4 regions of the Janthinobacterium sp. GW821-FHT03A03 genome follow, and region 1 is predicted to be linked to each of the others. Evidence: predicted binding sites of a transcription regulator. Region 1 holds the regulator's gene; each other region holds the start of a gene.
The links. Region 1 encodes FNR, which switches genes on or off when oxygen is low (the NO sensors DNR and NnrR bind a similar motif). Its sites were predicted from a motif close to TTGATNNNNATCAA; they were not measured.

Region 1 (2,203 bases):
ACGTCTACCGCCTGCAGATCATGAACACCTCGGAGCAAAGCCAGCATTTCAAGATCAGCGCATCGGGCTTGCCGGGCCTGACCTTGCTGACGCGCGAAGAAGTGACCTTGCAGCCGACGGAAACGCTGGGCTGGCCGATCCGCCTGCGCGTGCCGCACGGCGTGGGCGAAAAGGGCTCGAACAAGATTGCAATCGAATTGCAATCGCTGGACGACCCGTCGCTGCATGTGCGTGAAAGCGCGGTCTTCATCGTGCCGCGGTAACGGTGATGCGGGGTCGGGCCCTCCGGGTCCGCCCCCGGTATTTTCGCCGCAGGAGTATCATCAATCATGCGTTGGGTTGATTTTATGCTCAACCCGGAAGCAAAAGCCGGGGGCAGGCCCACAGGGTCTGGCCCCAAGGAGAACACAATGTCCGACAGTCTGAAACTGCAAGCCCCCGTTGCCCCGTGGTACAAGCACCGCTGGCCATGGCTGCTGATGATCGGTCCCGGCCTGTCCGTGGTCGTCGGCAGCTTCATGGGCTATATTGCGTTTACGCAACCCGATGCGCTGGTGGTGGGCGATTATTACAAGCAGGGCAAGGCCATCAACCAGGATTTGAAGCGCGACACGATCGCCAGCGACCTGGCGATGGATACGACCCTGGCGTATGACGTCGCTGCAGCGCGCCTGAGCGGCTCCGTGCACAGCTTCGGCAAGGCGTACCAGAAGCCTTTGCTGCTGCACCTGGCGCATGCGACCCTGCCGGAAAAGGATATCAAGCTGCTGGTGCAGCCCGATGCGGCCGGCAATTTCTCGGTGGCGCTGCCGATGCTCGAACGCAGCCGCTGGCAGGTGCTGGTGGAAAACGACAAGCGCGAATGGCGCCTGTCCGGCATCTGGACCTGGCCGCTGCAGCGCAGCATCGCGCTGCACGCCGATGAGGAACTATAACGTACAGTGGCGGGAAAACCGTAGCGAGCGGCAGTGATTTGTGGCTGAGAAGCACAGCTGTGCTATAGCACAGCGAGCATCGCAGGCCGCAAAGCGCGACGCGCAGTCGGTTTTGACGGTGCGGTTATTTGCAGACGTCCGTACCGGCCGTAATGGCCTTCAATTTCGCTGGCTGCAGGATTTCAATCTCGCGGTTCGACACGCGCAGCCAGCCTTCCTTCTTGAATTTCGACAATAAACGGCTGACGCTTTCGATGGTCAGTCCCAGGTAGTTGCCGATTTCCTCGCGCGACATGCGCAGCTGGAATTTGCTGCTCGAATAGCCGCGCGCTTCATAGCGCGACGCCAGGTTGACGATGAAGGCGGCAAAGCGCTGCGTCGCCTGCATGTTACCTAAAAGCAACATAACGCTTTGCTCGCGCGTGATTTCCTGGCTCATCATGCGGTGGAAATGGCGCAGCAGGGTCGGCATATTGCCCAGCAATTGTTCCAGGCTGGAAAACGGGATTTCACATACTTCGCTGTCTTCCAGCGCCACCGCATTACAGTGGTGGCGGTCGGCGCTGATGGCGTCCATGCCCAGCAGTTCGCCCGCCATCTGGAAACCCGTCACCTGCTCTTCGCCGCCCGGATTGATCTGGTAGGTCTTGAAGTGGCCCAGGCGGATCGCGTACAGGTTCTGGAACGAGTCGCCGATGCGGAACAGCGAGGCGCCGCGCGCGATCTTGCGGCGGCGGCCGATGATCTGGTCCAGCCTGTCCATGTCGCCCACGTCGAGGCCCATCGGCAGGCACAATTGATGCATGCTGCAGGTCGAGCATCGCGCACGCAACGCTTCCACGTTCACGGTGGGCAAGGTTGGAGAGAGTAGCGCTTCAGTCATGTCGGTACCTTTTAGAAAATGCAATAACAAGTTTACTGCATACACGGTTGCCGTGTGCCAATTTCACCGTAATTTCGCTGAATAAACGACGTTCGGACTTTAATTATATGGCAACATCGTCAAAAGCCCGTGCGGGGCGGGCCATTTGCGCGGCGCCGCTTGCCAAGTTGATGTATTGATAGGAAAATTCCTAACGGCATTATCTGCCGCCTGTAGCGCCCGGTACCGAAAAAGGAAATCATGAAGCCTCTCGGCATCAAAGCAAAAGTCGCGCTGGCAACCAGCCTGACCTCGATCGCCATGATCGCGCTGGTCACCATGATCCAGGTGCAGCACATGCGCGACGACTTCACCCGAGTTCTGCTGAGCCAGCAGTCATCGCTGA
Region 2 (2,203 bases), on a different contig from region 1:
CGTAGTTGATTGAGCATGCTTGACTCCTGGCTATGGCTGAGCAAACGGCGCCCAGCGGCAGGCCGGCTCGCGCCGCCCGCCGCGCCTGCGCCGGGACTGCCTTATTTCTTGTAGATGCCCGCTTCCAGCACCACATCGTTGACGCGCAAGATATACGTGGTCTTCGGCTCGATCTTGCCGCTGGTGGGATTCTTGTACTGGTAGTCGACCCAGCCCTTGCCTTGCTTTTGCGCCAGCTCAATGATTTCCCGGCGATATTTCTTGCCATTCGCGTCAGGCACGTCCGTCAAATCCTTGCCCACGATGGAAGGGTTGATGGGGTGGGCCAGCACGATGCCTGTCTTGATGTCGCGCATGTCCACGTACAGCGAACCCTGCACGAAGTCCGGGTCTTTCGCCGTGATTTTCTTCATCATTTCTTCCTTGCCATGCGCCTTCATGAAGGCGGCGCCCCGTTCCGCCATGGCGATGGCGTCTTTCTCCGTCGGTTCTACCGCGGCACTGACGCTGCCGCCGGCAAATGCCAGGCACAGCAGGCTACCCGTGAATAAGCGTTTCATGACAGCTCCTTGTGAAATCGAGGGAAGTGTTGCCAAGTCGTAATTTACGTCGGCGCCGCTTCCATCAAATTGCGATGGAACAAACTAAGGTCTTGCCGAATTGCATCTCTCTGCCTATCGGCAAGCTTGTTGATATGTGGCAATTTGGTTCCTTCTGGCAAGAATTATGATGACTTTCACAGCATGCCAGGGTCTGACTGCATGGCAAGAAACAGGGTGGAATTGGCCGGTTTTTGGCTGATTTCATGGACGTTATCGCTATTTACTGGCAAGGAGCCGACCGTGTCCGCATTGATCACCGAACCGTCTTCACCCAAGTTCAAGCCGTACACCCGGCAAACCATACAACAGGCGCGGCAGTGGGAATGGCTGCCGCAAGAGTTGCGCGAAGCCGTGCAAGTGGTCTCGCACGTGTTGCCATTTCGCACCAATGAATATGTGCTCGATCAATTGATCGACTGGAACAATATTCCTGACGATCCCATCTACCGCCTCGTCTTTCCCCACCGCGACATGCTGCCGCCCGAGCAGTACGTGCATTTGCGCGACCTGGTACTGCGCAAACAGGACAAGGCCGCCATCAACGCCTATGTGCATGGCTTGCGCCTGGGCATGAATCCCCATCCGGCCGGGCAGATGACGCATAACGTGCCCCGGGTCAACGACGCGCCCGTGCGCGGCCTGCAGCACAAATATGCGCAAACGGTGCTGTTTTTTCCCAGCGCCGGCCAGACCTGCCACGCGTACTGCACCTTCTGCTTCCGCTGGCCCCAGTTCGTCGGCATGGACGACATGAAGTTCGATGCGCGCGAATCGCACGAGCTGGCCGCTTACCTGAGACTGCATCCGGAGGTGACGGACGTGCTGATCACGGGCGGCGACCCGATGATCATGAATACGCGGCAACTGGCCGCCTACCTGGAACCGCTGCTGGCGCCGGGCCTCGAGCACATCCAGAACATTCGCATCGGCACCAAGGCGGTGGCGTATTGGCCGCAGCGTTTCGTCTCCGACCGCGATGCGGACGACTTGATGCGGCTGTTCGAGCGCATCGTCAAGGCGGGCAAGAACCTGGCCGTGATGGGCCATTACAGCCATGCCGTCGAGTTGCGCCAGGACATCGCGCAGCAAGCCGTCAAGCGCATCGTGTCCACGGGCGCCACCCTGCGCATGCAGGGGCCGCTGATCCGTCACATCAATGAAGACCCGAACAGCTGGGCCGAGCTGTGGCAGACGGGCACGCGCCTGGGGGCGATTCCTTACTATATGTTTGTCGAACGGGACACGGGCCCGCGCGGCTATTTCGAGTTGCCGCTGGCCCGCGCGCATGAAATTTTCCAGGCCGCCTACCAGAAGGTGTCGGGCCTGTCGCGCACGGTGCGGGGCCCATCGATGAGCGCGTTTCCCGGCAAGGTCGTCATCGATGGCGTCGTCACCATCCATGGCGAAAAGCTGTTCGCCCTGCAGTTCTTGCAGGCGCGCAACCCGGACTGGGTGCGCCGGCCGTTTTATGCACAGTTCGATGCGGAAGCGACGTGGATGGATCATCTGAAACCCGCGTTCGGCCAGGAAAAATTCTTCTTCGAAACGGATGAGCCCGTGCCGCAACTGCCGCATAAAGTCATCCGCCTGGCGCAGGCTGC
Region 3 (2,203 bases), on a different contig from region 1:
AAACGCTCGAGCACGGCGACCTGGTCTTGCGGGCAGCGGCCGCCGTCGATGGGGCCCGGCTGCACGATGCAGTCGTTGAACACGCCGCCGTTGGAATTGGCCAGTACGTGATTGTTGCTCAGGATCATCAGGCGGGTGTTGCGCGGCGGCGTGCGCCCCACGGCCAGGCAGCCGATGGTGCCGGCCGTGATGCGGAAATGCCCGACCGACACGCCGCCCGGCGCCGGACGCAAGCGGAAACGGTGCGGCTGCGCGTCGATCACGCCCGTGACGACGATATTCACGGGCGCCTTGTCGCTGGCCACGGCGCGCACGCCCATGGCGCCCACGATGGCGGCCTTGGCGCGGTCGACGGAGGTGGGCTCGGCCACGTACACGGTCAGCGCCGGCATGCCCGGTTCGCCGGACGAGCTGTCGCTGGCGCCTTCGCCCAGGCCGATGGACACGCCCTGGATATTGCCCGCATCGCTGAAGGCGTCGGCCGCGCGCACGCCCGCCGCCTGCGATATGGCCTGGCGCATGCCGTCCTCGATGCTGCGCTTGATCTCCAGTAATTCCATGCTGACGCCGCTCAAGGCGTCCGCTACCTCCGACACGGACGCGCTCTCGATATGGCCGTCGTCATCGCCCGGCGCGGCAAACTGCTGCGGCGCTTCTTCATCGTCCGCACTCTGTCCCCTGCCCGGCGCACTGCCCGGCGGGGCGCTGAAACCGTTGTCATTGCCGATCATCATGTTCTCCTCTTGGGTCGCTGCGAACGTTCAGTGTGGGCCGGCTGTGGCGGACGGTATTGATCTGGATTGAATGGGCGCCGGCGCAGGACGGGCGGCCCGCCCCTGTGCCAACTGCGCTGGAAATAGTTCCCTTTTCTGGCTTGAGCCAGATCAGGCGTGCAACTAGGCTGCGCGCCGTATACTGGATCGGCAGGCTGGGAGCATGGCCTGCACCACGGCAGTGCACGGCAACGGCAAGGATGGAGAAACGATGACGAGCCCAGGTAAGACACGCCTATCCAGCGACAACGATGCGCCCGCGCCGGCGGCGCAGGCGGACGAGGCCGACCGCCATGACGGCCGGGAGCAGGCCGACGGCGAAGACCGGCGCAACCGCTTCATGCACGGCCTGGCGGCGTATGCGGCGCAGCACCGCGGCAACCCCTGGCGCGGCAGCTTTGGCGACTTCCTCGAACACATCCTGCCCACGGGCGCCGCCCTGCTGGCGCGCAGCGCGCACCAGTATCTGTGGGACATGATGCGCTCGAACGGCGACACGGACGGCAGCGGGCGCTTCCGCTGCCGCCTGTTCGACGACGAGCTGTTCGGCATTGACGAAGCCATCGACCGCGTGGCCGCGTATTTCAAGGCGGCCGCCGCCGGTTCCGAGGTGGGCCGGCGCATGCTGCTGTTGCTGGGCCCGCCGTCGGGCGGCAAGTCGACCATGGTGATCCTGCTCAAGCGGGGCCTGGAAGAGTACAGCCACAGCAGCGAAGGCGCGCTGTACGCCATCGCCGGCTGTCCCGTCCACGAATCGCCGCTGCACCTGGTGCCACACAGCATGCGCGCGGGTTTTCGCGCCAGCTACGAGCTCGAGCTGCACGGCGAGCTGTGCCCCCATTGCATGGCCCGCCTGGAAGAGCAGTACGCGGGCGACTTCCTGCGCATGCCCGTCGAACGCATCTATATCTCGGAAGCGGGCCGCTGCGGCATCGGCACGTATGCGCCGCACGACCCCACGACGGCCGACCTGGCCGACCTCGTCGGTTCCGTCGACCTGTCGAAGGTGGCGCAGTACGGCGACGAGGGCGACCCGCGTGCGTGGTCGTGGTCGGGCGCCGTCTACGCGGCCAGCCGGGGCATGCTGGAAATGATCGAAATCCTCAAGGTCAAGCGCGAATTCCTGTACCTGCTGCTGACATTAACCCAGGAAAAGAACGTCAAGGTGTCGCGCTTCCCCCTGATTTACCTCGATGAAACCATCCTCGCGCACACGAACCTGGCGGAATTTCGCAAATTCCTGCAAGAAAGTGAAAACGAGGCCCTGCTCGACCGCATGGTCATCGTGCAAGTGCCCTACACCCTCAATTACCGCGAGGAAGCGCGCATCTACCGCAAGCTGATCCTGTCGGCCGCGCCCGCCTTCCATGGCGTGCACCTGGACCCGCATGTGCTGCACGCGGCGGCCGTGTTCGCCATCCTGAGCCGCC
Region 4 (2,203 bases), on a different contig from region 1:
GCACTGCAGACAATAGTCCATCAAGGCTAGTGCACATGCATAACTGCGCGCATGACTGCTACATTTCTCATCAAGAAGCAATGATCAAGTTCTTCGCCGCACTACTTTTTCGTTTCGGCAGTGTCAACTCAAGCACACCGTCACGGTACTTGGCAACTGATTTGGCGTCATCGATATCCTGTCCCGGCGAAAAACTGCGCAAATATTGCCAGATGTAACGTTCACGACGGAGCATCGTCTCGCCCTTCGTCTCCGAGCGCTCCTACTTCGTCTCAACAGCGATCGAAACGCGATTTCCATCGATATCCACGGATATTTCTTCCAGCTTAAAACCTGGCAGTTCGGCCTTGACGCAATACGCTTGATCACTTTCAGTAACGTCGAGCCGAATCTGGGATGGCCGCACAAAATCCTTGAGAGCATGTTTGAAACCCATGTCCCGGAAGAAGTCATCTATGTTGCGCAGAGAATCGATGCTGGCCAGGTCGCAGAACGGATCGAAAAGGGTCAGATGGTTTGCCATGGTTCCTTCTTTTTAGTCAGGCCATTGACTGCCCATCAACGCGAACGCGACATTCTCGTCCTTCATGTTTCAATATAAATCGCCAGTTACTGTTTGTCTGTTTGATAAATGATCTTCGTCAAAAATGTCAGCAATCGATCGCAGAGAAACGATTTAGTCTTGCAACATGCACAGAATACCCATCCAAATTCCTTGGACAATCACAGGCATTGCTTTACCTAAGCAAGCATATTCCCCTGGTACCTTGATGTAAATCATGGCAAGCGACCTGTGCCCGGCTGTAGTGTGCAAGGAAGTTATCTACGCGTGCGCAGGAGAACGGCCATGATTAGCAACATTAAACCTGTCGGGATACTACTTTGCGGCGCCTTGCTCGCCAGTTCGCCAGTTCGCCGGCATCGTTCAATCCCAGCAGGTGGATACCGGTGTCCTGTTGCGCAAACGCGATAACGGAAAATGGAGCTCCCCCGCATTTTTTACTCTGGGAGAGCTCAGTGTCGGACTGCAAGTAGGTACAGTAGTGGGACCATTCGCTTTCGTCCTGCTCAATGACAAGGCCATTCAGCGGTTCACGCAGCGAATTAATTTCTCCGTGGGTGCCGATCCGGGACTAGCTGTCGCCAATTGGACAAGGGTTGCCCGCGGGTCAATTGGCAATGGAAACGTGATTGCCTGGTCAAGCGCAAGAGCGATCTTTACCGATGTGGCAGCCGTGAGCGTGGATGATATCCGCTACGATGAAAAAATGACTGATGCTGACTATCACAGGAAGTTGTCGGCCAACGACGTGCTCAGCGACCATGTGAGCGACAATCAGGTGCAAGGTCTGCAACAGGCGCTTGGCCCAGTCAGTGCGCCGAACAAGTAGGGCAACAATAGCCGCCTGCCCGCCGCCGCGGATGCACGAGCTGTTTCCGCCAAGCGCCACATTAACACGGGGTCAGTATAGTTGACTCGCCTGCCCAGGAGAATATGATGCACAACGACATAGCCCCCGCCGTCCATTCGGCTCGCGCCTTCGGCGTGCGCCAGTTTGACAGCGGGCGAATCGACGGTCGCTGCAGCCGGGTACGACGCAAGGCGTTCCTGTATCGCGCTGGCGATCCCGTTGCTGAATGCGTATTTGCCATACGCTACGGAAGTTTCAAGCACTACCGCGCTGATGGAACTGGCGCACAAAAAATCACCTGCTTTCCTGTATGCGGCGACTTCCTGGCACTCGATAGTATTGGGCAGACAAAACATCTTGGTACGGCCGTCGCGATGGAGGACAGTGAAGTGTGCGAGATTGGCTACGCCACCTTGCGCCAGCAGCCGCTCTTGTTCCATAGTCTCATCCGTCAAAATATTCTGGATATCCGCAATACCTCTCTACAACTATATCGCAGTCCTGCGGAACAGCGCCTCGCCACCTTCTTGCTCCGTCTTTCCCGGCAGTATGGTCAACAGGGCGACGCGCCGACACGCTATCGCTTGCCGATGTCACGCCCCGACATCGCCAACTATCTGCACCTTGCCCCGGAAAGTGTCAGCAGACTACTGCACCATTTCAAACTGGCCGGCCTCATTTTGCTTGAAAACCGAGACATCGTTATCACGGATCTGTCAGCACTTGAACAGATGGCGCTTGCGAATGGCAACCGCGCCACCTTCAGTACGGAGCTTAGCCACGCTATGGGG

Region 2: AC07VI_RS04520 (KamA family radical SAM protein) is a predicted target of FNR. The motif match lies at 690-703, and genes of this name have one in related genera.
Region 3: AC07VI_RS06620 (serine protein kinase) is a predicted target of FNR. The motif match lies at 875-888, and genes of this name have one in related genera.
Region 4: AC07VI_RS11880 (lipid-binding SYLF domain-containing protein) is a predicted target of FNR. The motif match lies at 768-781, and genes of this name have one in related genera.

What each region holds. Positions count from the first base shown of each region.
Region 1 covers NZ_JBWKUZ010000014.1:66,098-68,300, reverse strand. Annotated here, with positions in the region: gene ccoG (cytochrome c oxidase accessory protein CcoG) at 1-263, shown strand, start outside; gene AC07VI_RS21360 (FixH family protein) at 411-935, shown strand; gene fnr (fumarate/nitrate reduction transcriptional regulator Fnr) at 1,060-1,818, opposite strand; gene AC07VI_RS21350 (response regulator) at 2,059-2,203, shown strand, end outside.
Region 2 covers NZ_JBWKUZ010000001.1:1,001,000-1,003,202, reverse strand. Annotated here, with positions in the region: gene AC07VI_RS04530 (methyl-accepting chemotaxis protein) at 1-17, opposite strand, end outside; gene AC07VI_RS04525 (cache domain-containing protein) at 102-560, opposite strand; gene AC07VI_RS04520 (KamA family radical SAM protein) at 843-2,203, shown strand, end outside.
Region 3 covers NZ_JBWKUZ010000002.1:23,818-26,020, reverse strand. Annotated here, with positions in the region: gene AC07VI_RS06625 (chymotrypsin family serine protease) at 1-734, opposite strand, end outside; gene AC07VI_RS06620 (serine protein kinase) at 985-2,203, shown strand, end outside.
Region 4 covers NZ_JBWKUZ010000004.1:228,392-230,594, forward strand. Annotated here, with positions in the region: partial or broken gene AC07VI_RS11875 (Hsp20/alpha crystallin family protein) at 71-523, opposite strand; gene AC07VI_RS11880 (lipid-binding SYLF domain-containing protein) at 957-1,391, shown strand; gene AC07VI_RS11885 (helix-turn-helix domain-containing protein) at 1,496-2,203, shown strand, end outside.